DNA from 4 places in the Micromonospora sp. NPDC047730 genome. Region 3 is predicted to be linked to each of the others. Evidence: riboswitches for the same ligand, from Rfam matches in the RefSeq annotation. Region 3 holds a riboswitch; each other region holds the start of a gene.
The links. A riboswitch is a leader RNA that binds a small molecule or an ion and turns the genes downstream of it on or off. The one in region 3 is predicted to bind cyclic di-AMP.

Region 1 (6,862 bases), on a different contig from region 3:
AAGCAGCTCGAGGGCGTCACCAAGGTCCGCGACAAGTTCGACGCGGAGAAGCAGAAGCTCGACGCCCTGATCGTCACGCAGACGAAGCAGCAGAACGACCTGGCGGCGAAGAAGAAGCAGATCGACGCCGACATCAAGAAGCTCGAGGCGTCGCTGCCGGTGACCACGGTCAAGACGGAGAAGTGCCCGACCATCAACGGCGTGGTCAGCGAGGCGGCGAGGACCGCCATCAAGACCGCCTGCGCCCAGGTCGGCGACCCGTACGTCTGGGGCGCCACCGGCCCCAACTCGTTCGACTGCTCGGGTCTGACCCAGTACGCCTACAAGGCGGCGGGCATCCACCTGACACACTTCACCGGCGCGCAGTGGAACGAGGGCAAGGCCATCCCGCGCTCCGAGGCGCGCCCGGGTGACCTGGTGTTCTTCTTCAGCGACCTGCACCACGTCGGCCTCTACCTCGGTAACGACAAGATGGTGCACGCGCCCCGGGCCGGCAAGCCGGTCAACGTCTCCAGCATCAACACGATGCCGGTGGCCGGTTTCCGCAGACCCGGCTGATCCCGCGCCACCTGAACGGAGAGGGCCCCCGGTCGAGTAGACCGGGGGCCCTCGTCGTGCTCGGGGACGGCCTGCGCCAGCCCGGGCGAGCGGTGGGTCAGCGGGGCGCGTCCAGCGCGGAGGGCAGCACGTTCACGTCGTCCAGGTTGACGTACATGACCCGGTGGCCGAACTGGATCTGCACGTACCTGTTCTCGCCGCGGATCACCGTCCAGTCACCCGGCGACGACCCGTCGAACGTGACGGCCCGGTAGTACTCGCCGGGGAGCACCGTGCCGACGGCGTACCGCTGGCCGGCCGAGAGGGTGTACTGGAGCGGGGAGATCGGCTGGTAGGGCACGCCGGCCGGGTAGGCGGCCTGCTCCGGGTAGGCCCGGCCGTAGACCGGGATGGTGGCCCTGCCGTCCTTCGGGGTCACCACGAAGCCCACGGACCACTTCGCGGTCGGCTTCGAGGCGGGGTTGTGGAACCACGCCTTCTGGCCGAGGTACCAGATCGCGGTCCAGTCCCCCCGCACCTCGGCCAGGGCGTACGTCTGCCCGGCGGAGGCCCGGGCGCCGTGGTCGGAGATGTACATGGTGTTCGGGGTGCCGTCGGGCCGCAGCGCGATGTCGTTGACCAGCGGCGCGTCGTGGCTCGGCGCGCTGTGCAGGATCACCGCGGACGAGCCGCGCAGCGGGCAGGGAGCCACCGGCGGGGGCGGGTTCGGCACGCCCGGCGGCTGCCGGTTGCAGCCGGTGAACTGCGGCTGGTTGGTGGCGAAGTCGGGGTCGATGGTGACGAGCCCCGTCTGCGGCGTGGCGGTCGACGTGAACGGCGCCTTGAGCAGGTCGAAGTAGTGCGACCAGTCCCAGTACGGGCCCGGGTCCCAGTGCATGCCGCGCACGGTCGAGGCGACGGTGCCGGGGACGTTGTCGTGACCGACGATGTGCTGCCGGTCCAGCGGGATGTTGTACCGCAGCGCCAGGTGGCGGACCAGCTTGGCGGAGGTGCGGTACATCGCCTCGGTGTACCAGGTGCCGTGCCCCGCGAAGCCCTCGTGCTCCAGGCCGATGGACTTGGCGTTCACGTACCAGTTTCCGGCGTGCCAGCCGACGTTCTTGGTCTTGATGTGCTGGGCGATGTGGCCGTCCACCGAGCGCAGGGTGTAGTGCCAGCCCACCCGCCTCGGGTCCTTGACGAGGTTGACGCTGGGCCCGAAGTAGCCCTCGGTGTCGTGGATGACGATGTACTCGATCTTCTGCTGGGCCGGCCGGTCGGCGAGGTCGTGGTTGCCGTAGTCACCCACGGTCGGGCCGTACTGCACGTAGGGCGCCGGGATCCACTCGCAGGAGATCGTGTCGGGGCACTCCAGCCCGTCGGGCCGGGCGACCTTGCGCAGGCCCAGCTGGTCGAGCCAGGAGCGTTCCGGCTGCACCGCGCGGGCGGCGAGGGTGACCCGCTGTCCGTCGTCGGTCAGCCGGCTGTCGCCGGCGCCGATGGTGGCGTACACCTCGTTGGCGAAGGCCGCCGCGGCGTCGGCGCTGTCCGCGCCGGAGTAGCGGGCCACCGCGCCGTACCAGGCCGCCGGGTCGGTGTCGGCGCCGACCGGGGCGCCGATCTGCTTCTGGTACGCGGCCAGCAGCGCCGCGCCGCCCCGGATGTTCGCCGTGACGTCCGTCCGCAGCGCCTCCTCGCTGGCGCCGGTCAGCTCGGCGGCGGCGTCGAGCGTCCGCAGCGAGGCCTCGGCGGGCGGCGGGGTGTCCGGTGGCTCGTGCGCCTCGGCCAGGGACGGGCGGGAGTCGTCGCCCCGCGGGTCCTCGGTGCCGTCGTCGTGGTGGGTACCCCCGGGCAGGGCGGCGACGTACTCCGCGTCGGTGAGGTGCATCGGTCCGAAGCCGCCGCTGGTGCTCGGCGTTCCGGCGTTGGTGTCCCAGCGGGACTGCAGGTAGGAGACTCCGAGCAGGACGCTCTCCGGCACGCCGTACTCCGCCGCCGCGGCGGCGTACTGCTGCTGCCGGTCGGTCGTCGGCGCGGCGGCGGCGGTTCCGGCGGCGGTGAGCGGCGTCGCCGCCAGGGCGGCCGCCACGGCGGCGGCCAGCAGGACGCGTCTGCTCCTCGATGTCGCTGACAGGTGCATCAGACCCCCAGGTCGGACGGGCGAATGTGGGGCCACCTTCGCCCCGGGCGCCACCTCCGGTCAATACCTTTCCATGCGTCACTTACCGAAGAAGGAAAATTTCGTCGCCCCGAGTGACACGCTCCACCGGCCCGCATGAGTACGGTGTGTCACGGCGCGATGGGTTGCGGATCGATAACGACCATCTCTACTCTGGTCATTCGTCGGCCGGCGACAGTCCGTCCATCCGGGCGGTAACGGTCCGACACCGCCGAGTCGCTCCCGAGCGAGCCGGGGACCCAGGTACCCCGGGGTGAATCCGCAGCACCTGCGGTAGGGCGTCCCCTTCCCGCCCGAACCCGTCAGCTAACCCGGTAGGCGGTACGGGAAGAAGGAGTACGGAGCCCGGTGGCACACCATGCCCCGCGGCCACCGTCGGCACGGTCGGCACCCGCCGGCCCGACGACGGCTGCGCCGCGCCCACGCTGGTACCGCTGCACCACCGCCCTCGCCGCCTTGGCCGCGTTCGCCGTCGTCCTGACCGGCGGCGCCACGGCGGCCCACGCCGAACCGACGGTCGCCGAGATCGAGCGCCAGATCGACGAGGACTGGAACAAGCTCGAACCGATCATCGAACGGCACAACGCCACCCGCCAGGACCTGGCCGCCAAGCGCAGGCAGGCCGACGCCCTCGCCAAGCAGATCGAGCCCTTGGAACGGCAGGTCGAGCAGGCGATGGAGGAGGTCAGCGCGCTGGCCGTCCGCGCCTACAAGGGCGAGAACGTCTCCGCCGTCAACGCCCTGCTGGGCAGCCGCTCGCCCGACCAGATGGTCGGCCAGCTCGAACTGCTCGACCGGTTCGCCCAGCACCAGCAGCAGGACGTGCGGCAGGTCGCCGAGCTGCGCGACCGGCTGGCCGAGAAGAAGGCCCCGCTCGACGAGATGGTCGTCCAACTCGGCCGGACGGAGGCCCAGCTCGCCGCGAAGAAGAAACAGATCAACGCCGAGATCGACCGGCTGCAGAAGCTGCGGCTGCGGATCTACGGCAGCGGCGGCGGCGGTTCGCTGCGCCCCGCCCCCTGCCCGGCCAGCTACCCGGGTGGCGGTGCCGGCACCGCGGTCAAGTTCGCCTGCGCCCAGATCGGCAAGCCCTACGTCTGGGGCGCCGAGGGCCCGAACGCGTACGACTGCTCGGGCCTGATGCTCGCCGCCTGGGCGAAGGCCGGGGTATCGCTCCCGCACAACGCCGCGCAGCAGCGCCGGGTCACCGCGACCGTCACCCGGGGCGAGCTGCGCCCGGGAGACCTGGTCTTCTACTACAGCGACCTGCACCACGTCGGCATGTACGTCGGCGGGGGCTGGGTGGTGCACGCCTCCCGAGCCGGGGTGCCGGTCAAGATGAAGAAGGTCGACGACGGCCCGATCCACAGTTACGGCCGCCCCGGCTGAGGTGTAAGGAAGGGGCCCTTCCTAACGCATTCGGTAGAGGAAGGGCCCCTTCCTAACCGGCGACCTTCGGGTCAGCGGGTCGGCCAGGTGCGCCAGTGCTGCCAGGAGCGGCTCGGGGTCGGGCCGCGCTGCCCCTGGTAGCGCGAGCCGTAGACGGCCGAGCCGTACGGGTGCTCGGCCGGCGACGAGAGCCGGAAGATGCAGAGCTGACCGATCTTCATGCCCGGCCAGAGGGTGATGGGCAGGTTGGCCACGTTGGACAGCTCCAGCGTCACGTGGCCGGAGAAGCCCGGGTCGATGAAGCCCGCGGTGGAGTGGGTGAGCAGGCCGAGCCGTCCCAGGCTCGACTTGCCCTCCAGCCGCCCGGCGAGCTGGTCGCCGAGGGAGATCACCTCCAGCGTCGAGGCGAGCACGAACTCGCCCGGGTGCAGCACGAACGGCTCGCCCTCGGGCACCTCGACCATCGACGTCAGGTCGTCCTGCTGCATCGCCGGGTCGATGTGGGTGTAGAGGTGGTTGTTGAAGACCCGGAAGAGCTTGTCCAGGCGTACGTCGATGCTGGACGGTTGCACCAGCGTGGGCTCGAACGGCTCCAGCGCGAGCGTGCCCGCCTTGATCTCGGAGACCAGGTCGCGGTCGGAGAGCAGCATCGCACCACCTTAGCGAGCGATGTGCGTGGCCTGCGTGTCGGACTACCTGTTCGTACACGTGTTCGATAGAATGTCGGCATGGCTTCCTGGTCCGAATTCGCCGCCGACGAGCCCCGCCTCGCCGACGGGATCCGCTCCCTCATGCAGCAGTACGGGCCGGGCTTCGGCTACCTGGCCACCGTCCGCGCCGACGGCGGGCCCCGGGTCCACCCCGTCTCTCCGGTGATCACCGATGAGGGGCTCTTCTGCTTCGTGGTCGACTCGCCGAAGCGGCGCGACCTGGAGCGCGACGGCCGCTACGCCCTGCACTCCTTCCCGCCCGAGGAGAGTGACGACGAGGCCTACGTCGCCGGCCACGCCCGGCCGGTCACCGACCCGGCCCGGGTCGCCCGGCTGGCCCGCAGCCACCGGGCCGCGCCGCAGGTCGACTGGCGGCTGTTCGAGTTCACCGTCGACGTGGCGATGCTCGCCCGTCGGGAGCCGGGCGTCGCGGGCGGCGCCGGCGAGGGGCACGGCCGCCCCGCCGTCCAGGTCTGGCTCGACCCCGGTGCGGCCGCCGCCGGCACCGCCGCGGTGCCCGAGACGCGGTCCGGGAGTGGTGGCAGCCTCGCCGCCCGCCCGGCCGCCTGAGACGCGGTGCGGCGCCCCGGGCCGTCCCCGTCCGGGGCGCCGCACCGCCCCCACCCCGCCCCGAAGACGACGGCGCCGGCCCCGTCGAGCGGAGCCGGCACCGGTCGTGCGGGGGAACTACGCCGCGCGGTACGCGTTCCAGGCGGTCAGCATGCGGCTGGCCTGCCCGGCCGTGAACTGGTGCATGCAGGAGTCGTAGGTGTAGTCCATGAAGTTGGTGATCGGGTCGACGCCCGGGGCGGTGCAGGTGTCCCGGCCGGTCGGGCACTGGAACGCCGGGGATGCCTCGGGCGCGGTGTCGCTGACGCTGTCACCCGAGCCGGAGCAGCCGCCCTGGAAGGTGTGGTAGAGGTTCAGCCAGTGGCCGACCTCGTGGGTGCCGGTGTCGCCCTGGTTGTAGTTGGTGGCCGTGCCGCCCGGCAGCGACTCGCTCAGCACGACGACGCCGTCCATGCTGCTCAGCTTCCGGGTCGGGAAGGTCGCCCAGCCGAGCAGGTCGTTGCTCAGCTCGCCCAGGTAGACGTTGAGGGTGTTCTTGCCGCCCTCGCGCAGCGAGGTCTTCATCTGCCGCTCGGCCGAGGAGCCCTGCACGATCGGGTACCACGAGGGGTTCGTCACCCGGTTGATCTTCTGCAGTTGGAAGCTGAACGCGGTGGCCGCGCCACCGGTCGCCCCACTGTAGGACTGGTTCAGCACGTCGATCTGCGAGGTGATCATCGAGTCCGGGATGTTGCCGCCGGCCCGGGTGCCGTCCCGCTGGATCACGTGCACCACGACCGGGACGGTGACGGTGGCCGTGATGGAGGCGCCGGCGCCGGTGCGGAACCGGGCGCGCTCGCGCAGGGCGGCGGCCAGGTCGGCCTCGCGCTCGCGGGTCTCCGCCAGGGTCAGCTCGTTCGGCTCGTGCTTGGCCGCGCCGCCCGCCTTGATACGGGAGTCCGAGTGGACGTCGGCCGGCTCGACGCAGACCTCGCTCGGGGCGGCGGAGAAGGCCGACGCGGCCGGTACGACGCCCACGGCGGCGGTGCTGAGCAGCAGCGCGAGGGTCGTCGACGCGACGCCGGCCGTACGCCGGGTCAGCAGGTTGGGACGGAGTCCCATGGGCCCACCTCTTTCTGGCCGGCGCGACAGGGGGTATGTCACGCCGTGGCTGAGAACGTTGGGCAGACGTTACAACCGATCGACGGATTTGAGAACGGCCATATGTTGCAGGGGTGAAACTTTTTCCTGGCCGGCGCCGACCGGTGATCGACAATTGGCGATGAAACGGTGATTCTCGGTAGCGACTCGCGCTGCCCGATGCTCGGTGGCGCCGATCTTCGGGTGTACCGGTCCGCCGGCCGGTGCGGGCACGGCACAGAACGGATCATGGCCGCCGTGGCAGGGCCAGCTCCCGGGTGGTGGCCGCAAGTCACCCGGGAGTCCGCCGGGCGACACGGTGCGGCGTCGGAGGGGTACCTGGGTGCGCCGACGGGAC
Region 2 (7,130 bases), on a different contig from region 3:
CGGCGGCCGGCTCCGCGCCGGCGGGTGCGGGCGGGGGCGGCAGGGCGGCGGTGTAGCCGGTCTTCTCCACCGTGGCGATCAGGTCGTCCGGAGTGACGTCGTCGGCGTACTGAACGCTGGCCTTCTCGGTGGCGTAGTTGACCGTGGCGGTCACGCCGTCCATCCGGTTCAGCTTCTTCTCGATCCGGGAGGCGCAGGAGGCGCAGGTCATCCCGCCGATCGCCAACTCGATCTGGTTGGGTGCCATCTGCAGTGGCTTGGTGGTGGTCATCACGGTCCCGTCAGTTGTGCCCGTGACCGGGGGCGCCGTGGCCGGCGTCGGCGGTCGGGGAGCTCGTGGCGGCGGGCGAAGGCGTCGCCGGGGTGCCCGTCGCGGTCGGCGTGGCCGACCCCGTGGGGGTGCCGGCGACGACGGTGAACTCGGCGGTACGCACCACGCCGCCGTGCTTGAAGTCCAGGTAGAGCCGGTAGGCGCCGGCCGACGGCACCTCGGCGAAGAACCTCACCTCGGGGCCGGGCTTCGTCCGCCCGTCGCCCGGCTCGCCGTCGGGGTGCACGTGCAGGTACGCCAGGTCGCCCTGGCGCAGCGCCACCAGGTGGCCGTACGCGCCCAGGTAGGGCTCCAGGTCGGTGACCGGCGCGCCGTCGCGGTTGACGGTCAGGGTCAGCTCGGCGGTGCGGCCGGGCTGCGGGACACCGGTGAGGGTGACGGTGTAGCCGTCGACCGTCGTGCTGGCCGCCGGGGCGGGCAGCGGCCGCTCGGTCAGGGCGCCGGGAACGGTCACGTCGACGCCGAGGGTCAGCGCCTCGCCCCCGGTGGGGGTGAAGTCCGCGAACGCCCGCCAGACGCCGGGCCCGCCCAGCGGCGAGTCGACCTGCCAGGTGCCGTCCGCCGCCATCTCGGGGTGCACGTGCCGGAAGCCGGACAGGTCGCGGCGGGCCACGATCAGGTGCATGCGCTTGTCGTGCGCCACGTCGTACGCGGTGACCGGCCGGCCGTCCGGGCCGGTGACCTGGAAGGCGAACTGCCCGGCCGGGGCGTCGACCGGTCGGAGGGTGTAGCCGCGGTCGGAGACGAGCAGTCCGCCGGGCAGGTGGGCCGCCGCGCCGCCCTCGTCGCCCCCGTGTCCGGCCCCGTCGGTGTCCCCGTGGCCGTCCGCGGCGTCGTGGCCGGTCTCGGCGGCCGGGGCCACGGGGCCGGCCGCCTGGCCGACCCCGTACGCCGCGCCGAAGACCGCCGCGAGACCGAGGACGAAACCGCTCAGTTTCGTCGCCGTGTTCATGGTGTGCCTCGGTTTCCCCGTGCCCGCCGTCAGGCGCCGACGAGGTCGTAGCCGGCCTCGTCGACGGCGGCGCGCACGGTGTCGATGTTCAGTGGGCTCTCGCTGGTGACGGTGACCCGCCCGGCGGCGAGGTCGACCTGGACGTCGCTGACGCCCGGGATGGCGCCGACCTCGGCGCTGACCGAGCTGACGCAGTGCCCGCAGGTCATGCCCTGCACCTGGTACGTCGTGGTGACCATCGAACGCTCCTCTCGACGCCTCCAGCATATACCCCCCAGGGGTAATGAGGAGGCGGACGGATGACTGCTCCGCGTACCGATACCCGGTGGGGGTATCGGACACGGACGACGGTACCATACCCCCGAGGGGTACGCTATCCTGGATCGCATGACCACACCGACGCCCGCCCCGACCAGGGGCTACACCGCCAGCAAGGACCAGTTGCTCGCGCGGCTGCGCCGCGTCGAGGGGCAGGTCCGCGGCATCGAGAAGATGGTCGACGACGACCGCTACTGCATCGACGTGCTCACGCAGATCTCCGCGATCCAGGCCGCCCTCGACAAGGTCGCCCTCGGCCTGCTCGACGGGCACGCCCGGCACTGCATGCACGAAGGAGCGGCCGAGGGCCGGGCCGACGAGATGGCCACCGAGATGATGGCCGCCGTCGGCCGCCTCATGAAGCGCGGCTGACCCGGCCGGCGGTGCCCCGGCGCCCCCAGGGTGCGAGCGCCGGGGCGGCCCGGGTCAGAGCCGGCCGAGGATCTTCTCCATCGTGTCGATCTCGGCCTGCTGGGTGGTGACGATCTGCTGGGCCAGGGCCTTCGCCTCCGCGTTCACGCCCCGGGCCAGCTCGTCCCGGGCCATGGTGACGGCGCCCTCGTGGTGAGCGATCATCATGGTCAGGAACTGCCGGTCGAACTCCCGCCCGGAGGCCGCCGTCAGCTTCTCCATGTCGGCGTCGGACATCATGCCGGGCATGCCGTGGTCCATGTGCGGCGTCTCGGCGCCGGGCGACGGCACCGGCCGTCCCCAGGCCGACAACCAGCCGCTCATGGTGGCGATCTCGGGCGCCTGGGCGGCCTTGATCTCCCCGGCGAGCCGCTTGACCTCCGGGTCCGCCGCCCGCGTGGCGGCCAACTCCGCCATCTCCACCGCCTGCCGGTGGTGCGGAATCATCATCTGGGCGAACATCGCGTCGGCGTCGCCGAAGGTGGCCGCGCCGGACGCGGAGGCCGTCGGCCCGCTGGTGGCGGGCGTGCCGTGCCCCGCACCCGGGGACGAATGCCCGTCGCCGCCGCAGGCGGTCAGGACGAGGGCGGCGGTGACGGTGGCGCCGGCCAGGGCGGCACGGCGCGCGATGGTACGAGTGGTCACATCTGGGCCTTTCGGTATCGGAACGTACGCAGCAGGACGGGGACGCGGGCCGGCTGACCGGGCCGCGCCGGGGCGTCCTATCTGCGCAGCACCGAGACCGTGGCGAGTCGCAGGCCGACCGGCCGGGACGGCGGGGCACGGGGCGACCGGGCCGGCCCGCCCGACCCCTGGCCCGCCGGGCCGACGGCCTGTGCGCCGGCCAGCAGCAGCACGGCGAGCAGCAGCGCAGCGGCGAGCGCGCCCAGCACCGCCAGGCACACGCCCCACCAAGGCAGCTCGCCGCCCGCCCCGCCGGACGGGAGGAACCGCTCGTGCGGGCAGTCGCCCGGGCAGCCCACCACGCCGGACGGCGCCGCCGGGACGACGTACGCGATGGCGGGGTCCTGACCGAGCGGCGCGGCGGTGTCGTGGCGGGGCAGCGCGGCGGTGACCTGACGGAGCGGCGCGGCGGTGTCGTGGCGGGGCAGCGCCTGCGCCGCGCCGCCGTGCCCACCGGCCGCGGCGACGGCCTGCGCGGAAACCTCGGCGGGATGGCCCACGGAGTGCGAGCCGTGGCCGAGGGTGTGCATCGCGGCCAGGCCGAACAGTGTGCCGACGAGCAGCAGCAGCCGGGCCCATCGCCCCGCCGTCACTGTCGCCGCCGCCCGCACACCGACCACGGTAGTCCCCGGGGCCGGTGCGTCCGGGGGCGACCGGCGCACCCGACGGCGAATCCGCCCCGAACGAGACCGCCATCAGGCCACCACGGGAGGGCCGCCCGGCCGCCACCCGACAGTGACATGGTGGTGACCGGCGGCTGCCGGACGGGACGGACCGCGGCCGACACCAGCCCTCACGACCTGCGGCCGGATGTCGGGATGGCTACCATTCGGCCGGTGGCCCTCCGCACTCCGCGCCGCCCGCACCGTCGCCCCGACCGGGCGGCGGTTTCGAGCGACCGCGACCGGCCGGGCCGGGCCGTCGCGGTGCGTGACCGGACCGACACCCCAGGGCGATCCGCCGCGGCGGTCACCCGGGCACGCCGAACCGACCGGCCCGCCGGCACGCACCCCGCCCTGGACTCGTTGGGAGACACTCGATGGGCGCCGACCACACCCGTCCCGCACCGTCCGCCCCGCCGAGGGTGCGACGGATCCTCGTCGCGACGGTGGTGCCCCTGTTCGTCGCCACCCTGATCGCGGCCCTGCTGCTCTGGCCGTGGGACGCCCCGGACGCCGCGCCCGGCACCGATCCGCCCCGCCACCACGGCACGGTGACCCGGGTGGTGACGGAGCCGTGCCCGCCCACCCCGGAGGCGCCGGAGGGTGCCCCGGAGGGCCCCTGCGGCACCGTGACCGTACGCGTCGACGACGGCCCCGACGCCGGCCAGCAGGTGGAGACGCCCGTACCGGCAGGGCCGGGGGCGCCGACGGTCGCGGTCGGCGACGAGATCATCCTGGTCCAGCTCACCGATCCCGCCGACCCCTCGGCGAGCGCCTACAACATCGCCGAGCACCAGCGCGGCAAGCCGCTGCTCTGGCTGGTGGTGCTGTTCGCCGCCGCGATCGTCGCGTTCGGGCGGTGGCGGGGGCTCGCGGCGCTGGCCGGCCTGGCGGCCAGCTTCGCCATCCTGCTGACCTTCGTGCTGCCCGGCATCAGCGCCGGCAGCCCACCGCTGCTGGTCGCGGTCGTCGGCGCGGCACTGATCATGTTCGTGGTGCTCTACCTGACGCACGGGGTGACCGCGCAGACCTCGGTCGCCGTGCTCGGCACGCTGGGCAGCCTGGTGCTGACGGGCGTGCTCGGCACGATCGCCACCGCGGCGACCCACCTGACCGGGTTCGGCACCGAGGACGCCACCACGCTGTCGATGTTCCAGGCCGACGTCGACCTGCACGGCCTGCTGCTCGCCGGGATCATCATCGGCTCGCTCGGCGTGCTCGACGACGTCACCGTGACACAGGCCGCGACGGTCACCGAGCTGGCGCACGCCAACCCGGGGCTGTCCCGGATGCAGCTGTACCGCGCGGCCACCCGGGTCGGCCGCGCGCACATCGCCTCGACGGTGAACACCATCGTGCTGGCGTACGCCGGGGCCTCGCTGCCGGTGCTGCTCCTGCTGACCGCCGACTCCCGGGCGGTGAGCCAGATCCTGACCAGCGAGTTCCTGGCCCAGGAGATCGTCCGCAGCGCGGTCGCCACCCTGGGCCTGATCGCCGCCGTGCCGCTGACCACCGGGCTCGCGGCCGTGGTGACCACGGCCGGCCGGCGCGGCGGGGAGTCCGCCGACCGCGGCGCACCCCCGACCCCGCCGGCCCCCCGGCCGGCGGCCGACCGGTCCGAGGCGCTGGAGGCCCTCAGCGGGCCGCGCGCCGGAAACACCCCCTCCGCCGCCCCCGCCGGGTGGCCCGACCGAAACGGGAGCACGGACACCGCATGGTGAAACTCCTCAGCGTGACCGATCAGGACGTCCCGCCTGATAAACGCGTCACTGGTCACCCTCCGCCGTTACGAAATAACGCATTTAGTCGGCTTAGGGACGTAGATCCCCGGGAGGGCTCTCGGGTAACCTCGCTGCCGGTCACCGCCGAAGGCGCGCAGCGGCGCCTGCGGTGCCGCCGCCCAATCGCCGCCAGGCGAGCCGGGGACCCAGGCACGTGGGGTGAATCCGCGACAGCGGTAGGGGCCACTTCCGCCCCGAACCCGTCAGCTAACCCGGTCGGCGGTCGACGGAAGGGAAAACTGTGACGGCACCCCTACGCCGCTGGTTGACACCTGTGGTGGCCGTGATCGCCGCCCTGGCCGTCTTCGCCGGGCCTCTCCCGGCGGCGGCCGCACCCACCCCACCGGCCCAACCCTCCGGCCACGGGGACGACGAGCCCAAGCTGCTCAACGACCTGATCGAGACGCGGAACCGCAGCTACGTCCAGGCCAAGGCGAAGCTCGCGAAGTCGAAGAAGCGCCAACTGGAACTGGCCCTGGAGGTCGACCGGGCGCAGGCCGACCTGGCAGCACTGGCCCCGCAGGTGAGCCAGATCGCCGCCCAGTCCTACCGGACCGGGCGGATCGGCGCGGTGTCGATGCTGCTGGACACCGCCAGCCCCGACTCGTTCGTCAAGCGCGCCGCCGCCCTCGACGAGCTGAACCTGGTCAATGCCAAGAAGCTCGCCGAGGTGAACGCGGTCAAGACCCGCGCCGAGCAGGCCAAGCTGGCGCTCGACGCCGAGGTCCGCGAGCAGCAGAAGCTGACCAACGAGATGGCCCGCGGCAAGCGCGACGCGGAGAAGGCGCTCGCACTGGTCGGCGGCAGAGGGCTGACCGGCGGCAAGGTGGTCGCCACCTCGCCGGTGGCCCGGATGGCACCGGGTCGTACCGCCGACGGCGACTGGAAGCCCCTGTCCTGCACCGAGAACGACCCCACCACCTCCGGCTGCATCACCGCGCGCACCCTGCACATGTACAAGGAGGTCAAGCGGGCCGGCTTCAACCGCTTCGTCGGCTGTTACCGCTCCGGCGGGCCGTACGAGCATCCGAAGGGCCGGGCCTGCGACTGGTCGCTGCAGAGAAGCGGCTTCTCCCCCTGGCACAACGACGACACCTACATGTACGGCAACAACCTGACCGCGTTCCTGGTCCGCAACGCCGACCGGCTCGGCATCTACTACGTGATCTGGAACCGGCAGATCTGGTTCCCGGCGACCGGCTGGAAGTCCTACAGCGGCCCGTCGAACCATACGGACCACGTGCACGTATCCCTGCTCTGACGCAGCCAACGACAGGGCCGCCCCGCGCCTGCGGGGCGGCCCTGTCGGCGTCTCTGGGCCCTGCCGGCATCTGTAAGCCCTCTCGGGCGCTGTCGGCGTCTCTGCGACCCGCTCCGGCGTCGCGCGGCCCGGTCCGGACAGCTGTGGGCCCTGTCGGCGCTCTCGGCGCTTCTGGGACCCGTGGGCGGTTGAGGCCCACTCGGCGTCCGTTGGCCCCCGTCGACGGGCGTCGGCGTCCCGGGCCGGGCCGAGCGAAGGAACGGGTCAGGCGAGGGCTGCACTGACGGCAGGCTGCGCCCCGTCGACCGCGCCCGACCCGTTGGCCACCTCGGCGCCCCCCCGCGCCTCGCCGGCGGACACGGCGGTCACCGCCCGAGCCTCGCCGGCCGCCAGCCGGTACGACATGCCCACGACGGCGCAGCGCCCGGCGGCCACCTCGGCGGCGAGCACGGCCGACCTGTCCAGCATCGCCTCGACGGTCTGCGCGATGTGGATGTCGACGATGCGGTCGATGTCGTCCACGCCCTCGGCGGCGGCGCGGCGCAGGCTGGGCACCACGGCGTCCACCACGGCGCCCAGGTGCCCGGCCGGGGACGTGCCGGTGGCGTCCGCCGTACGGGCCGCCTGGACCGCCCCGCAGGAGTCGTGCCCGAGCACCACCACCAGCGGTGTGCGCAGGACCGTCACGGCGTACTCGACGCTGCCCAGCACCTCGGGGCCGACCGTGTGC
Region 3 (7,130 bases):
CGGGCCCCAGCCGCCGCCGCCTTCTACCAGGCCACCCCGGCGGAGCCGCTGGGCGTGGTGCGGCGGCGCATGATCCAGTCCTCCGGTGAGCGGGTCACCCGGATCGAGGACGACCTGCTCGATCCCGCCGCCGCGCCCGCCGACATGGCGGTGGTCGGCGACGGCGCGCTGCTCGCCACGCTGTCGAAGGCCACCGGCCGGGGCATGCGGGACATCGTCGCCACCATCCAGCGGGAGCAGGACGAGGCCATCCGCTCCCCCGGTTCCGGGGTGACGATCGTCTCCGGCGGCCCGGGCACCGGCAAGACGGCGGTCGCCCTGCACCGGGCCGCGTACCTGCTCTACTCCGACCGCAGCCGGTACGCCGGCGGCGGCATCCTGGTGGTCGGCCCGTCCTCGGTCTTCGTCGAGTACATCGCCTCGGTGCTGCCCTCGCTCGGCGAGGACACCGCCACGCTGCACTCGCTGGGCACGCTGTTCCCGGGCATGAGCGCCACCCGTACCGACCCGCCGGCCGTGGCGGCGGTCAAGGGCTCGCTGCGGATGCGCCGGGTGCTGGAACGGGCGGCCCGGGACGCGGTGCCGGACGGCCCGGCCGAGCTGCGACTGCTCTACCGGGGCGAGCTGCTCCGGCTGGACCGCCGCGAGCTGGACGCCATCCGGGAGCGGGCGATGCCCCGGGGCGCCCGCCGCAACGAGGTGCGCCGCGCCGGCTTCGACGGCGTCTTCGCCGCGCTCTGGGCGCAGGCCCGTCGGCTGGGCATCGGCCGGCTGCCCGAGCAGCGCGCGTTCGAGGACGAGGTCGCCGAGCGGCCGGAGTTCCGGGAGTTCCTCAAGGCGTGGTGGCCCCGGCTGCACCCCCGGCACGTGCTGGGCTGGCTGGCCCGCCCCGACCGGCTGCGCCGGTACGCCGGCGGGATCCTCTCCGGCGCCGAGATCCGGCTGCTGACCGACGCGTACCGGAGCCTGGACCGCGCCGGGCTGACGATCGCCGACATCGCGCTGCTGGACGAGCTGGACGCGCTGCTCGGCAAGCCGATGAAGCCGGCCCGGCCGAAGCGGGACCCGTTCCAGCTGGCCGGCGGGGTCCGCGAGCTGAGCACGTTCGCCGACCGGCAGCGCGCGGCCCGCGAGGCGGCGCGGCAGCGCCCGGAGGACTACCGGGAGTACGCGCACGTCGTGGTCGACGAGTCGCAGGACGTCTCGCCGATGCAGTGGCGCATGATCGGCCGGCGCGGCCGGCTGGCCTCGTGGACGGTGGTGGGCGACCCGGCGCAGACGGCGTGGACGGGCGACCCGGAGGAGCTGACCCGGGCCCGGGACCAGGCGCTGGGCCGGCGCAAGCGGCACCACTTCACCCTGACCACGAACTACCGCAACTCGGCGGAGATCTTCGCGGTGGCGGCGGCCGAGATCCGCCGGCTGCACCCGGATCTCCCGCTGCCCAGGGCGGTGCGCTCCACCGGCGTCGACCCGGTCGAGCTGGTGGTGCCGCCGGCGGAGCTGGAGACCGCCGTGGTGACGGCGGCCACGGCGCTGCTGGCCGAGGTGGAGGGCACCGTGGGCGTGATCACGCCGGTGCCCCGCCGGGACGAGGTGGCCGGGTGGCTGGGCGGGCTGGGCGCGCCGCGCCTGCAGGTGGTGACCAGCCTGGAGGCCAAGGGCATGGAGTACGACGGCGTGGTCCTGGTCGCCCCGGGTGAGATCCGGACCGACCCGGGTTCGGGCGTACGGACGCTCTACGTCGCGCTGTCGCGGGCCACCCAGCGGCTGACCACCGTCGACCCGACCGGCTGAGTCGTCCCGGCCGCCGCCGGGCAGTCACTTGCACACATTGCGATGTGAGCATAGATTGAACCGGGTCCGGACGGGTGACGGAAGGTGGGCGCGTGGGTGCAGGTCATGACCACCACCACGGGTCGGTCGCGAATGCCGCGCACCGCCACCGGGGCCGCCTCTGGGCGGCGTTCGCGCTGCTCGGCGCCCTGATGGTGGTGGAGGCGGTGGCCGCCTTCCGCACCGGCTCGCTGGCCCTGCTGAGCGACGCCGGGCACATGTTCACCGACGTGCTCGGCATCGGCATGGCGCTCGCGGCGATCACCGCGACCCGGCGCGCCGGCGCGGACCCGCAGCGCACCTTCGGCCTCTACCGGCTGGAGGTGCTGGCCGCCCTGGCCAACGCCGTGCTGCTCTCCGGCGTCGCGGTCTACGTGGTCGTCGAGGCCGTACGCCGGTTCGGCGACCCGCCGGAGGTGCTCGCCGGCCCGATGCTCGCGGTCGCCGTGCTCGGCCTGCTCGCCAACGTGGCCGCCTTCGCCCTGCTGCGGTCCGGGGCGAAGGAGAGCATCAACATGCAGGGCGCATACCTGGAGGTGCTGGGCGACCTGCTGGGCTCACTCGGCGTGATCGGCGCGGCCCTGCTGCTCGCCGTCACCGACTGGTGGTGGGCGGACCCGCTGGTCGCGGTGGCCATCGGGCTGTTCATCCTGCCCCGCACCTGGCGGCTCGGGCGCGCCGCGCTGCGCATCCTGGTGCAGGCCGCGCCGGAGCACCTCGAGGTCGCCAGGGTGCACGACCGGCTGGCCGCCGTGCCCGGCGTGGCCGAGGTGCACGACCTGCACGTCTGGACGCTGACCTCCGGGATGGAGGTGGCCTCGGCGCACCTGACCATGGCGCCGGGCGCGGAGGTCGGCGCGGTGCTCACCGCAGCCCGGACGGCCCTGCACGAGGACTTCCAGATCGAGCACGCGACGTTGCAGATCGAGCCGGGGGCGTCTCCCGGGGCCTGCGGGTCGGTTGAGTGGTAATGAGCACAGCCTTAAATCTGGGAGAGTATTGTTGACTTATGTCGGATTTGACGGTAAGCGGACAGGCACCCTCAGTCACCTGTGCTACACCAGTCACACCGGCACCGGTAGGCTCGGTTCCGGCCTCCGCCAGGCGGCACCCACCGGTGCCGGCGGTGGCCGCCGCCTAATCGCCCGGCGGGGCGAACCGGGGAACCAAGTTCGTGGGGTGCATCCGCGTCAGCGGTAGGGATCTTCCGTCCCGAACCCGTCAGCTAACCCGGTCGGCGGCTGACGGAAGGACACGTGTATGCCAGTGATGGCACCTGTACGACGACGCGCCGCCCGGTTGGCGGCCCTGATCGCCGTGACGCTCACCCTCGGCGCCGCGGTCGCCCCGGTCACCACCGCCCCCGCGGCGGCCGCCTCCCGGGCCGGCCTGCTCGCCGCAGCCCCCGGCCAGGACCAGGAGGGCGGCACGCCCGCCCTGCGGGCCCAGCTCGAAGCCGCCAGCAAGGGCTACCTGGACGCCAAGCGGGCGCTGGACACGTCGGTCAAACGGCAGCAGCAGCTCGCCACACAGCTCAAGGCGACCGAGAGCGAGCTGACCGAACGGAGCAGCAAGGTCGGCGAGATCGCCGGGGTGGCCTACCGGACCGGCCGGCTGGGGGTGGTGTCCGCCCTGCTCAACAGCAGCTCGCCGGACGGCTTCATGGACCGGGCCGCCGCTCTCGACGCGGTGGCCGCCAACGAGGACCGGGCGCTCCGCGAGCTCCAGGAGACCCGTGACCAGGCCGCCCGCACCAAGCTGGCCCTGGACGGCGAGATCCGGGAGCAGCGCAAGCAGGTCACGCTGATGGCCAAGCGCAAGGACCAGGCGGAGCGGGCGCTGACGGTGGCCAACCGGTCGCAGTCGAGCGGCGGCGGGCCGGGCGGCAGCTCCACCGCGACGGCGAAGCCGGCGCCGCGCAACTCCGACGGGTCCTGGCCGTCCGAGTCGTGCAGCGTCAACGACCCCACCCCCGCCAACGGCTGCATCACCCCGCGCACCCTGCACGCGCTCAACCAGGCCAAGGCGGCCGGCTTCACCCGCTACGTCTCCTGCTACCGCCCCGGCGGCTCCGGCGAGCACCCCAAGGGCCGGGCCTGCGACTTCGCGGCCCAGAAGAGCGGGTTCGGGGGCGACGCCACCGGCGGCGACAGGACGTACGGCAACAACCTGGCGGCGTACTTCGTCAAGAACGCCGACCGGCTCGCCGTGCTCTACGTGATCTGGTACAGGCAGATCTGGCTGCCCAGCAGCGGATGGAAGTCGTACAGCGGCGCCAACGGCGACCCGTCCAGCGACCACACCAACCACGTGCACCTGTCGGTCTACTGACGTCCCGGCCCCGGTGGCCCGCTCGCGGGTCACCGGGGCCGACCGCCTTCCCACCGCCACCTCCCCGGCCGACGGCCGGGCATGTCGCCGTGTCGTCGATGCCCGGCTCAGGCGGGCGGTGACTCCGGCGGGTGCCCGCCCAGGGCGACGCCGAGCCGGGCCGCCAGCCCCAGGTGGGCGGCGCGCGCCTGGCGGAAGGCGTAGCCGAAGAGCGGGACCGGCGCGGTGAGGGTGATCTCGACGTCGATCCGGACCACGCCGTCCGGCTCGGCCCGCAGTCGGGTCCGGTTGCGCACCGTGGTGGCCGGCCACTGCCGCGCCACGGTGACGATCTCGTCCGGCCCGTCGACCAGGACGTCGGCCCGGTAGGTGACCGGCAGGCGCAGCGGCCCGACGGCCAGCCGGTCGGTGATGAGATAGCTGGCCCGCGCGCCGCGACGGGGCGACACCCGGCGGACGCGGGCGATCAGCGGGTGCAGGTCCTGCTGCCGGGCCGGGTCCGCGAGCAACCCCGCGGCGTCGGCGAGCGAACAGCGCGCCTGGACGGTGTAGCTGAAGGAATCCCGCCTGAGCACGCCGTCTCCCCACCGTCGCCGTCGCCCGATCGTCGCGCACCGGCGGCGCGCTGGCAACGGCGCGCCGCGCTCCGCGCGCGTTTGCCGGCCGTCGATCCGCCCGCCCGACTACCGTCGGCCAGTCACCGGCGGGACCCCCGGCCGGCGGGTCAGGCGCCGGGGAGGACCTCGGGGGCGGGCGCGCCGGCGTAGTAGGGCTCGGGGGCGCCGAAGAGGCCGAGCAGGCCGGTCACCCAGAGCTGCCGGTGCACGAACCGACTCGGCTCGGTGACGACGAGCTTGACGCCGCTCACCTCGGCGGTCTGGAAGCCGGCGACCATCGCGCTGATGCCGACGGAGTCGATGAAGGTGACGAGCCTCATGTTGAGCTCGATCCGGTTGGGGCGCCCCTTGGCCAGGACCTCGGCGATCGCCTCGCGCACCTCGTATGCGGTGTCGACGTCGATCTCGCCCCTGGGGGCGATCTCGATGACACCACCGGGCATAACCGACTTCACGATCGACAGGCTCACGCGAGCACCTCCACTCGCCCGTCCGACGGGCGCCTCATCAGTACGCGGGCCGCGACCGAGAGTATTCCTCCGACGGCCTCGGTCGCCACCCCTCGGGATGAGCAATTCGCGGATGAGGGCGCACCAAGTCGCCCTAATCCGGACTTTTCACTTCTTGTTCACCCAACGATCAGCTGCCGCTGACGCGTCGCCGACCCAGGGTAGCCGTCTCCCGCCGGCACCGCCCGGCACCCGAACTTCCTGGCGTGGCCCGCCCCGCTACCGCCCGCGGGTTGCCCGTCCTGCCTAGCATCGGCCCGGAGAACGGGCGCCACGACGAAAGGACGATCGATGATCAGGAGACTCGCCGCGCTGGCCGGTGTCGGCGCGTTGCTGGCCCTCGTGCTGGCCTGCGGCTTCGGCGGCGGTGACGATGACGACGACGATGACGACGACTTCGCGCGCGGCGTGACCGCGGTGGTCACGCTCCGCTGACGCACGGCGAGGGCCCAGCCCGGTGACCGGGCTCGCCGCGCGCCCGCGCGGGTTTGCGGAGGCGTCCGGTTGGGCACAGGCGGAACGAGCGAGCCATGACGCGCCGGTGAGACGTCGAAGTCCGAAGTGGCCGCCGGCTTCGGCCCGAGGAGGTAACCCACCATGTTCGGTACCAATCTGCTGGATCGTCGCAGCAAGCCCGAGCGGATCGCGGACCAGGCGTGGCAGAACCTGGTCTCGGCGGTCAGCTCCGCGGGCGACAGCGTCCGCGACACCGCCCGATCGGCCCGCCGCGGCGGTTCCGGCCTCGCCGACGAGGCCGGCGACCTGGTGGGCTCCGCGGCGGACGAGGCGCGCCGCCGGGCCACCCTGGCCTTCGACGCGCTCGCCGGCCGCCGCCCCGCGCTGCCCTGGACTCTGTTGATCGGCGCCGCGCTGGTCGGCGCGGCGATCGGTTGGGCCGCCGGCACCGCCGCGCGGGCCGCCGGCAGCCGGGACGACCGGGCGGCGGACGACATCGAGTTCGTCGACGTGGACCGTCCCAACTCCCCCGTCGGCCTCGACGGCTGACTCACCCCGACCTACGGGCACCCCGCGGGCCCCGGTCGACCCCTGAGGGTCGGCCGGGGCCCGCGCCTTGCCTCCCGGACAGGGCACAGCCACCCGGGTCGGGTGAGGGCCGCTCACCCCCGCCCGCGCCAGGATCGGTCCCGGCGGGCCCGTGTGCACAGGCAGCTATCCCGTGAGGAGTGACAGATGGCCATCGAGACGATCACCCGTACCGACCAGGACATCCAGTCCGCCGTCCTCGACGAGCTGACCTGGGAACCCCGGGTGCGACCGCACGAGATCGGCGTGACCGTCTCCGAGGGCGTGGTCACGCTGACCGGTCGGGTCGACAGCTACGCCAAGAAGTGGGCCGCCGAACGGGCGGCGCACCGGGTCGCCCGCGTCCGGGCGGTCGCCAACGACCTCGCGGTACGCATCGGCACCGGCGCCGAACGCGCCGACCCGGACATCGCGGCGGCGGCGGGGCACGCGCTGGAGTGGGACGCCTTCGTCCCGCTGGAGCAGCTCGACGTGACGGTCTCGCAGGGCTGGGTGACGCTGCACGGCGAGGTGGACTGGGAGTACCAGCGCCGCGCCGCCGAACGGGCGGTGGCCCGGCTGACCGGCGTACGCGGGGTCAGCAACGGCATCACCGTCCGCCCCGCCATCCGGCCGGACGGGCACGCCCTGGCCGCCCGGATCGTCGACGCGCTGGCCCGCAACCGGGCCACCGAGGCGGAACGGATCACCGTCCGGGTGCACGGCGACACGGTGGTGCTCGGCGGGCTGGTCCACTCGATGCCGGAGCGGGCGGAGGTGGAACGCACCGCCTGGTGTGCCCCGGGCATCCGGG
Region 4 (7,130 bases), on a different contig from region 3:
GTCGGCTGCCCTCGCTGACCGGGCTGCGCTGGGTGGCGGCCCTGCTCGTCTTCGGCTTCCACGCCGGCACGATGGGGATCATCGCCGAGCCGGACCACCGGGCAGTGGTGAACTGGGTCTTCACCCTGGGCCTGTCCGGCGTGCAGTTCTTCTTCATCCTCAGCGGTTTCGTGCTGGTGTGGTCGGCCCGGCCGACCGACTCCCGCCGGGCGTTCTGGCGTCGCCGGATCGCCAAGATCTGGCCCAGCCACGTGGCGCTGTGGGCGCTCGCCCTGCTGGTCGCGGCCTGGTTCGCCGACCCGGTGGACCGCGGCGTCGCGGTGGAGAACCTCTTCCTGCTCCAGGCGTGGGACCCTCGGCCGGGCGCGTTCTACAGCATCAACACGGTCAGTTGGTCGCTGTCCTGCGAGTTCTTCTTCTACCTCTGCCTGCCGCTGGCGCTGCCGCTGCTCCGCCGGGCCCGGCCGTGGGCACTGTGGACCGTGGTCGTCGCGGTGCCGCTGCTGATCCTGGCGCTCTGGCCGGCCCAGGCCCTGGTGCCCGAGGAGAGCCGTTGGTGGTTCACCCAGATCTTCCCGCCCGTCCGGTCCCTGGAGTTCTGGATGGGCGTGGCCGCCGCCGAGCTGATGCGGCGCGGCCGGTGGCGGGGGCCGGGCCTGCCGGTGGCGAGCCTGGTCTTTGTGGCCACCTGGGTGGTCGCCGCGCAGTGGGTGCGCGCCGAGCTGTGGGCGGCCCTGCTCGCGGTGGCGTACATCCTGGTCATCACCGCGGCGGCGGACGCGGACGTGCGCGGGCGGCGGTCGCCGTGGCGGTCCCGGCCGATGGTCTGGCTCGGCGAGGTCTCCTTCGCCTTCTACCTGGTGCACGTGCTGGTGATGGTGACCGTGCTCCGGCTCACCGGCGACTGGGGCGTCGGGTACCGCGGCTGGTGGGGGCTGGCCGCGGTGCTCGGCTTCCTGCTGGCCAACCTGGCCCTCGCCGGAGCGTTGCACCGCTTCGTCGAGACGCCGATGATGCGGCTGCTCGGCCCGCGCCGCCCGGCCCGGGCGACGCCGCCGGTCGAAGGTGTGGCCGCCCCGCGGCAGCGACCAGGGGAGCGAGCGCCGGCCGTGCCGGGGGAGCGGGGACGCGTCGTGCCGCGCCCCCGGCACGCCGAGCCGGAGGCGGACCGCCGACCGGCGTACGTCGAGTCCCGTGCGACGGCCGGCCGGCCGCGCCCCCGGGCGTAGGACGATCGCGTCCACTGACACAGGTCGACCCACTGGGGCGGCCGGACCACCCGTCCACCCTGGCCCGTGCGGTCCTCCGGTGGACGGCCGGGCGCGCAGTGCACCGGTCCGGAGGGCCGCCGAGACCGCCGCAGACGGGACACGCCGGGCGGCGATGCGGACCGGCGGCATCGGCGGTAGCGTGGTCGCGTGCTTCCCGTCGCGCTCACCTGTCCCCTGTGGTGGGTGGCGCGGTGGGCCGCGCGGCTGCTGACCGGCCTCGCCGTCGCGGTCGCGTTCGCCGTCGGCGCCGGGGCCCTTTCCGCCGCCGCCTCGGCCCAGGCCGGAGTTTCCGCGACCGACACCTGGGCGCCCCCGGCTGACGCCTGGGCGCCCCCGGCCCCGGCGTTCCCCGTCACGCTGGCACCCGCCGACCCGCCCGTGGCGGTCGCCGACCACCGCGTCCTCTCCGACGGTGCCGCCGTCGACCGGGCCGCTGCCGTCGACCGGGCCGCCGCTGGCCCCGGCCACCCCGCCGCTCCGGCCGACCCGGGTGAGGCCGCCGGGGCCGTCACCCCCGGCCCGGCCCCCGCGCCGGGCGGGCACACCCCCGGCGCGGCCGGCCCCCGGGGCCCGCCGCACGTTTGATCCGCACCATCCCGCGGGGCACGCGCGCCCCGCGACCACGCCCGCCGCACGGCGTAGGAAGGGCTCCTTCCGCTATCGCAGGCGTTGACAGGTGCCCGTCCTCCGCTCTCCACCACCCGCGCCCGTCCCGGCGGCGGGGCGTGGCACCGCCACGCCCCGCCACCCGGGCGCCGCGTGCGACCCGCTGACGCACTCGCTCCCCGTGAGGTGCCGACCATGGAGACCGTCGTCTACCAGTTCCTGATCGAGGTGCCGCGGGCCGCCGCCATCTGGTCCGCCCTGCTCCTGCTGGCCCTGACCGTGCTCGCCGTGCTGGTCGCCCGCCCCGAGCGGCTTTGTCCGGCCGACGAGCCGGTCGCCCCGCCCGCGGTCGACCCCGTGGCGGAGGCGGCCGACCTGCGCCGCTACGCCGAGGAGGTGGCCGTCGCGGCGGGCCGGGCCGCCCGCACCGCCCGGCGGTGGCGGGCCGACTGGCTCGCCGCCCAGGAGGAGGCCGACCGGGCCTGGCGGGCGTACGACGAGGCGGAGACCGCCGCCCGCCGCTTCACCGGGGCCGCCGCCCTGCCCGCCCCGCGCACCCCGCGCACGCCCGCCGAGTACGCCGCCCGCGAGCGCTGGCTGCACCACGCGGCGGTGGCGGCCCACTGGCGCGGCGACCTCTCCACCCGCCAACTCCGCGAGGTGTTCGGCCGCCGGGTCGGCTGGGATCCCCGCCGGCACCCGGTCGAGCAGGAGATCGCGCTGGCCCGGGCGGTACGCGACGCGAAGCGGGCCGCCCACCGGGCCGCCGCCGAGCGGGAACGGGCGGCGTGGCGGGACGCCGACCTGGCCGCCGAGGCGGCGCGGGCCCTGGCCGGGGAGGCGTACGCCGCAGCGGTCCGGCTCCGGCCGGGCCGGCTCCCGGCGGCCCGGCCGGTCTCCGCCGGGCGTCGGCCCGCGCTCGCCGCGCGCTGGCGGCCCGCGCGGGTGGGCTGACACCGCCGGGGGTCGGCCCGCGCTCGCCGCGCGCTGGCGGCCCGCGCGGGTGGGCTGACACCGCCGGGGGTCGGCCCGCGCTCGCCGCGCGCTGGCGGACCGCGCGGGTGGGCTGACACCGCCGGGCAATTTCGTGACGCCGGTCATAGCGGCGCCGAACCGGTCATCCGGCGCGGCCCGGCCGATTCCCGCCGACGATTCCGCGCCGATGTCCGCCGCTCGTCCGGTTGTCGACGCAAGGTGCGTCAGGAAACGGTCGTCCCATTGAGTCGCGTCAGTGCCGAGCTGACCGCAAAAAAAGTCCGGAGATCAAGGTTTAGGCAGGTGGGAGCGGGTTGGCAGGGCGCGGGCCGGCCAGTAGTGTCGGCCCGTCCGGTGCGGTAACCGATCGCAAGAGGCGACGCCGCGCCGACCCGCCTAATCGTGAACAGGCGAGCCGGGGACCCAGTGCAACATCGGGGTGAATCCGCGGGCCACGGCCCGCGGTAGGGCGTTCTTCCCGCCCGAATCCGTCAGCTAACCCGGTCGGCGGCGTCGGAAGGAGTTCCATCCCCGTGCAGCACCCACCCGCCCCCCGGTCGTTCCGGCGCCTCCACGGCGCCGCGGTGCCCGCGCTCGCCCGTCCGCACGCCGCGAGCTGACCCACCGGTCACCGCCCGTCGCCCGGCATCCCGGGCGCATCCCCTGAGTGGTCCACCACCGCCGGACGCCGTCCGCGCGGTCGGTCCCCCCTGCGCGGACCGGCGGCCGCTCACCCCCCGAGCCCGTGGAGGAAACCGTGAAGCACCACCTCAAGCGTCAGCTCCGTCGCCTCACGTCCGAGCGTCCGTACCAGGTGGCCGCCGCGTCGGCCGCGGCGCTCGTGCTCGCGTCGGGCACCGGCGCGTTGCTGGCCGGCACCGACGAGGCACCCGCCGCCGCACAGGCCCCGGTGGCCGTGAGCGAGCTGCGGGACGGCAGCGTCGCCTCGCGCGGCGACGCCCGCGTCGCGACCGCCCCGTCGACCGGCGCCCCGGCCGCGTCCAGCGCCGCTCCGTCGGCCAGCGCCACCAGCGCCGCCCCGAACCCGGACCTGACCCGCAAGCCGGAGCCGCCGAAGCCGCCGAAGGCGAAGTCCCTGGACTACGACTACCAGGCCCAGACCACCTTCTACAACTGCGGTCCGGCCGCCGTCCGGCACGCCCTCAGCGCCGCCGGCATCGCGCGCAGCCAGGACGCCCTCGGCGCCCAGCTGGGCACCGACGAGATGGGCACCGACTCGGCCGAGGACACCACCCGGGTGCTGAACGCGACGGTGAAGGGTGACCCGTACCGGACCCGGATGATCCCGGGCGGTGCCGCGACCCCGGCGCAGATGGACCAGCTCCAGGCCGACGTGGTCGCCGCCATCACGGACGGGCGGGGTGTCGTGGTGAACGTCGCCGGCAGCGCCACCGACACCGACGGCGGCTGGCACTCGTTCCCCGGCGGCCACTACATCGCCGTCGTGGGCTACCAGGACGAGGGCCGGCAGGTGAAGATCGCCGACTCGGCGAACCCGGCGACCGCGTCGTACTGGATGTCCACCATCGCCCTGGCGAACTGGGCCGCCACCCGCGGCTACTCCGCCTGAGAAAGACACCCGTCGGGCGTCGGCTCCCCACCCCGGGAGCCGGCGCCCGATGTCGTCTCCGGGTCACGGCCCTCGCCGGGGCGTACGGCGGGTGGCACACTGCGGCCTATGGCCGACGAATCGGGTGACCGGGACGGCCGGCGCGTCCTGCTGCTGCTGCACGGCATGGGCGCGACCGGGGACGTGTGGCTGCCCTGGGCGCCGCTGCTGGAGCGCCGGTGGGCGGGGCGGTGGCTGGCGCCGGACCTCGCCGGCCACGGCTGGTCGCCGCCGCTGTCGGCGTACTCGTTCGCCGGGCTGGCCGACCGGGTCGCCGCGGGGCTCGCGGCGGGGGACCGGCTCGTCGTGCTGGGGCACTCCCTCGGCGGCGTGGTCGGGCTGGCGCTGGCCGCCCGCCGCGCCGGGCTGCCGGTCGACGCCGTGGTCGGGCTCGGCATCAAGGCCGTCTGGTCCCCGGCCGAGCTGGCGAAGGCCGGGGAGCTGGCCGCCCGACCGGTGACCTGGTTCGCCAGCCGGGACGAGGCGGCCCGCCGGTACCTGCGGGTGGCCGGCCTGACCGGGCTCTTCGCGCCGGACCACCCGGTGGTCGAGGCCGGGCTGCGGCAGGTCGACGGCCGCTGGCGGCTGGCGATGGACCCCGCCGCGTTCGGGGTGGGGGAGCCGGACCTGCGGGCCCTGCTGGCGGCGACGGACGTGCCGGTGCTGCTGGCCCGCGGCGAGCACGACCCCATGGTCACCGACGCCCAGCTCAAGGAGCTGGGCGTGCCGGTCGCCACCCTGCCCGGCCTGGGCCACAACGCCCACGTCGAGGCCCCCGAGGCCGTCCTGGAGCTGGTCGACCCGTACCGCTGACCCGCGAGGTGCCGGCCGGTCAGGTGGTGGGGGAGAGGGTCGCCTCGTCCGGCTCGACCGGCAGGCCGGTCCCGCCGACGGCGCGCGGCGTCGGCGGGTTCCAGTCCGCGTCGAGCAGCCGCCGCGCGGCGCCCAGGAACGCCTCGGCGTACGACTCGGCCGGGAAGTCGCCCAGGTAGCGGCTCCGGGTGGCCCAGCGGGCGGCGGCGAGCGGGTCGGTGTCGAGCAGCGCGGCCAGCACCTCGTCCACGTTGGACATGTCGCGACGCAGCACGTAGCCCGAGCCGGCCAGCGGGAACCGCTCGGCGAACCGGTCGCCCTCGTCGCCCATGTCGGTGACCGCGTACGGCTTGCCGGAGTAGAGGTAGTCGGAGATCACCCCGGACACGTCGGAGACCAGCGCGTCCGAGCGGTTCACGCACTCTGTCAGGGTCAGCTCGCGGGCGGCGGCGCCGAAGGCGTGCTGCCGGCCACTCCGGGCCCGGTCCGCGGCCAGCAGCTCCGTGAGCCGGCCGAGCTGCCGCGCCGAGGCCGGGTTCTGCGAGGTGTACGGGTGGGCCCGCAGGATCACCGTCGCGCCCCGCGCCAGCAGCCCGCGCAGCAGCGCCTCGGCCACCGGCAGGGAGCAGTAGTTGGCGTCCGCGTGGTGGCCCGTCCAGGTCGGCGTGTAGAGCACCGTGGGGTTCGGCAGGCCGCGCACCGGCTCCGGGCGGACCTCGATCGACTCGACCTGCGGCCGGCCGACCACCACGAACTTCTCCGCCGGGATGTCCACGCCCGCGCGGGCGTACCGGTCGACGGCGGCCTGACCGGCGACGAAGATCCGGTCGAAGATGGCGGAGACCGGGTTGGCGCTGGGCGCCTTGTCGCTGTCGCCGTGGTGCAGCTGGACGTGGGTGAGCTGGGTGAAGCGGATGCAGTGGCTGTTCTTCGCGCCGTGGTTGACGTAGAACGCCACCCGCAGGCTCGGCACCAGCGCCTCGTCCATCGCCTTGGTGGTGGGGCAGTAGACCACCGGCGCGGTGGTGGCCGCGGCGACGGTGGGCAGGAACTCCGGCTCCCGCACCATGACCAGGAACGGCCGGCCGATCCGCTCCAGGTACGGCAGCCACATGGTGACCTGGTATTCCGAGCCGGGCGGGGCGGAGAAGTGGAGCAGGAACTCGGGCTGGTGGCGGCGCAGCGCGCGGGAGACCGCCGACCCGCCGGCCCCCGGCCGGAACCGCCGCCGGGCCAGGTCCAGCCCGACGGCCCCGGCGCCGGCGGCGACCAGCGCGACGGCGCCCAGCGCCACCCCGGCCGGCAGGGTCGCCGCGGCGGCCGCCGCCACCAGGGCGAGCAGCCCCAGCAGGGCGTCGCCGAGGCGCGCGGCGACCAGGGGCGTCCAGGTGCGCACCGGCAGGTTCGCGGCGCGCACCTCCAGGCCGCCGGCGTCCCGCAGCGGCCCGACGAGCAGCACCAGCCCCAGCAGGACCAGCGCCGTCGCGGCCAGCGCGGGGTCGAAACCGGCGTCGAGGCGCCGGGCGTACCCGACCAGGACCGCCGCCGCGACCAGCGCGGTCTCGGCGACGCTGTCGGCGCCCGGGCGGACCCGCCGTTCCCAGGCGGCCGCCGCGAGGGCGGCCACCGCCAGCCCCAGCCCCCAGCCGGTCGCGCCGGTCAGCGCGACGACGAGGAACGCCAGCACCGCCAGGCCGGTGGCCAGGGCGCGGGCGATCAGCTTCCGGACCAGGTCACCACGCATGTCGGCTCCGTTCCCCGCCGTGGCCCGAGACCCGCGTCAGCCGGCGCTGGCCGGGCTGGCGGCCCGCTCGGCCTGCCCCGGCACCGGCTGG

Region 1: it holds a riboswitch for cyclic di-AMP, as region 3 does, so the genes downstream of both, ACGF5G_RS07020 (NlpC/P60 family protein) here and ACGF5G_RS15720 (coiled-coil domain-containing protein) in region 3, are expected to answer to the same signal.
Region 2: it holds a riboswitch for cyclic di-AMP, as region 3 does, so the genes downstream of both, ACGF5G_RS01765 (coiled-coil domain-containing protein) here and ACGF5G_RS15720 (coiled-coil domain-containing protein) in region 3, are expected to answer to the same signal.
Region 4: it holds a riboswitch for cyclic di-AMP, as region 3 does, so the genes downstream of both, ACGF5G_RS26885 (C39 family peptidase) here and ACGF5G_RS15720 (coiled-coil domain-containing protein) in region 3, are expected to answer to the same signal.

What each region holds. Positions count from the first base shown of each region.
Region 1 is NZ_JBIDCU010000002.1:334,877-341,738, forward strand. Features, by position in the region: gene ACGF5G_RS07010 (NlpC/P60 family protein) at 1-558, shown strand, start outside; gene ACGF5G_RS07015 (N-acetylmuramoyl-L-alanine amidase) at 656-2,677, opposite strand; cyclic di-AMP (ydaO/yuaA leader) riboswitch at 2,916-3,052, shown strand; gene ACGF5G_RS07020 (NlpC/P60 family protein) at 3,173-4,105, shown strand; gene dcd (dCTP deaminase) at 4,177-4,755, opposite strand; gene ACGF5G_RS07030 (pyridoxamine 5'-phosphate oxidase family protein) at 4,834-5,385, shown strand; gene ACGF5G_RS07035 (zinc metalloprotease) at 5,503-6,486, opposite strand.
Region 2 is NZ_JBIDCU010000001.1:370,293-377,422, reverse strand. Features, by position in the region: gene ACGF5G_RS01800 (heavy metal translocating P-type ATPase) at 1-271, opposite strand, end outside; gene ACGF5G_RS01795 (hypothetical protein) at 282-1,283, opposite strand; gene ACGF5G_RS01790 (copper ion binding protein) at 1,313-1,522, opposite strand; gene ACGF5G_RS01785 (metal-sensitive transcriptional regulator) at 1,671-1,973, shown strand; gene ACGF5G_RS01780 (DUF305 domain-containing protein) at 2,028-2,657, opposite strand; gene ACGF5G_RS01775 (hypothetical protein) at 2,735-3,289, opposite strand; gene ACGF5G_RS01770 (YibE/F family protein) at 3,736-5,079, shown strand; cyclic di-AMP (ydaO/yuaA leader) riboswitch at 5,246-5,377, shown strand; gene ACGF5G_RS01765 (coiled-coil domain-containing protein) at 5,381-6,400, shown strand; gene ACGF5G_RS01760 (carbonic anhydrase) at 6,665-7,130, opposite strand, start outside.
Region 3 is NZ_JBIDCU010000005.1:350,312-357,441, forward strand. Features, by position in the region: gene ACGF5G_RS15710 (HelD family protein) at 1-1,797, shown strand, start outside; gene ACGF5G_RS15715 (cation diffusion facilitator family transporter) at 1,890-2,807, shown strand; cyclic di-AMP (ydaO/yuaA leader) riboswitch at 2,961-3,092, shown strand; gene ACGF5G_RS15720 (coiled-coil domain-containing protein) at 3,106-4,167, shown strand; gene ACGF5G_RS15725 (SRPBCC family protein) at 4,275-4,742, opposite strand; gene ACGF5G_RS15730 (STAS domain-containing protein) at 4,892-5,254, opposite strand; gene ACGF5G_RS15735 (hypothetical protein) at 5,585-5,728, shown strand; gene ACGF5G_RS15740 (hypothetical protein) at 5,891-6,298, shown strand; gene ACGF5G_RS15745 (BON domain-containing protein) at 6,485-7,130, shown strand, end outside.
Region 4 is NZ_JBIDCU010000014.1:106,888-114,017, reverse strand. Features, by position in the region: gene ACGF5G_RS26900 (acyltransferase family protein) at 1-1,229, shown strand, start outside; gene ACGF5G_RS26895 (hypothetical protein) at 1,419-1,856, shown strand; gene ACGF5G_RS26890 (hypothetical protein) at 2,073-2,831, shown strand; cyclic di-AMP (ydaO/yuaA leader) riboswitch at 3,236-3,377, shown strand; gene ACGF5G_RS26885 (C39 family peptidase) at 3,598-4,443, shown strand; gene ACGF5G_RS26880 (alpha/beta fold hydrolase) at 4,552-5,295, shown strand; gene ACGF5G_RS26875 (CDP-glycerol glycerophosphotransferase family protein) at 5,315-7,039, opposite strand; gene ACGF5G_RS26870 (D-ribitol-5-phosphate cytidylyltransferase) at 7,076-7,130, opposite strand, start outside.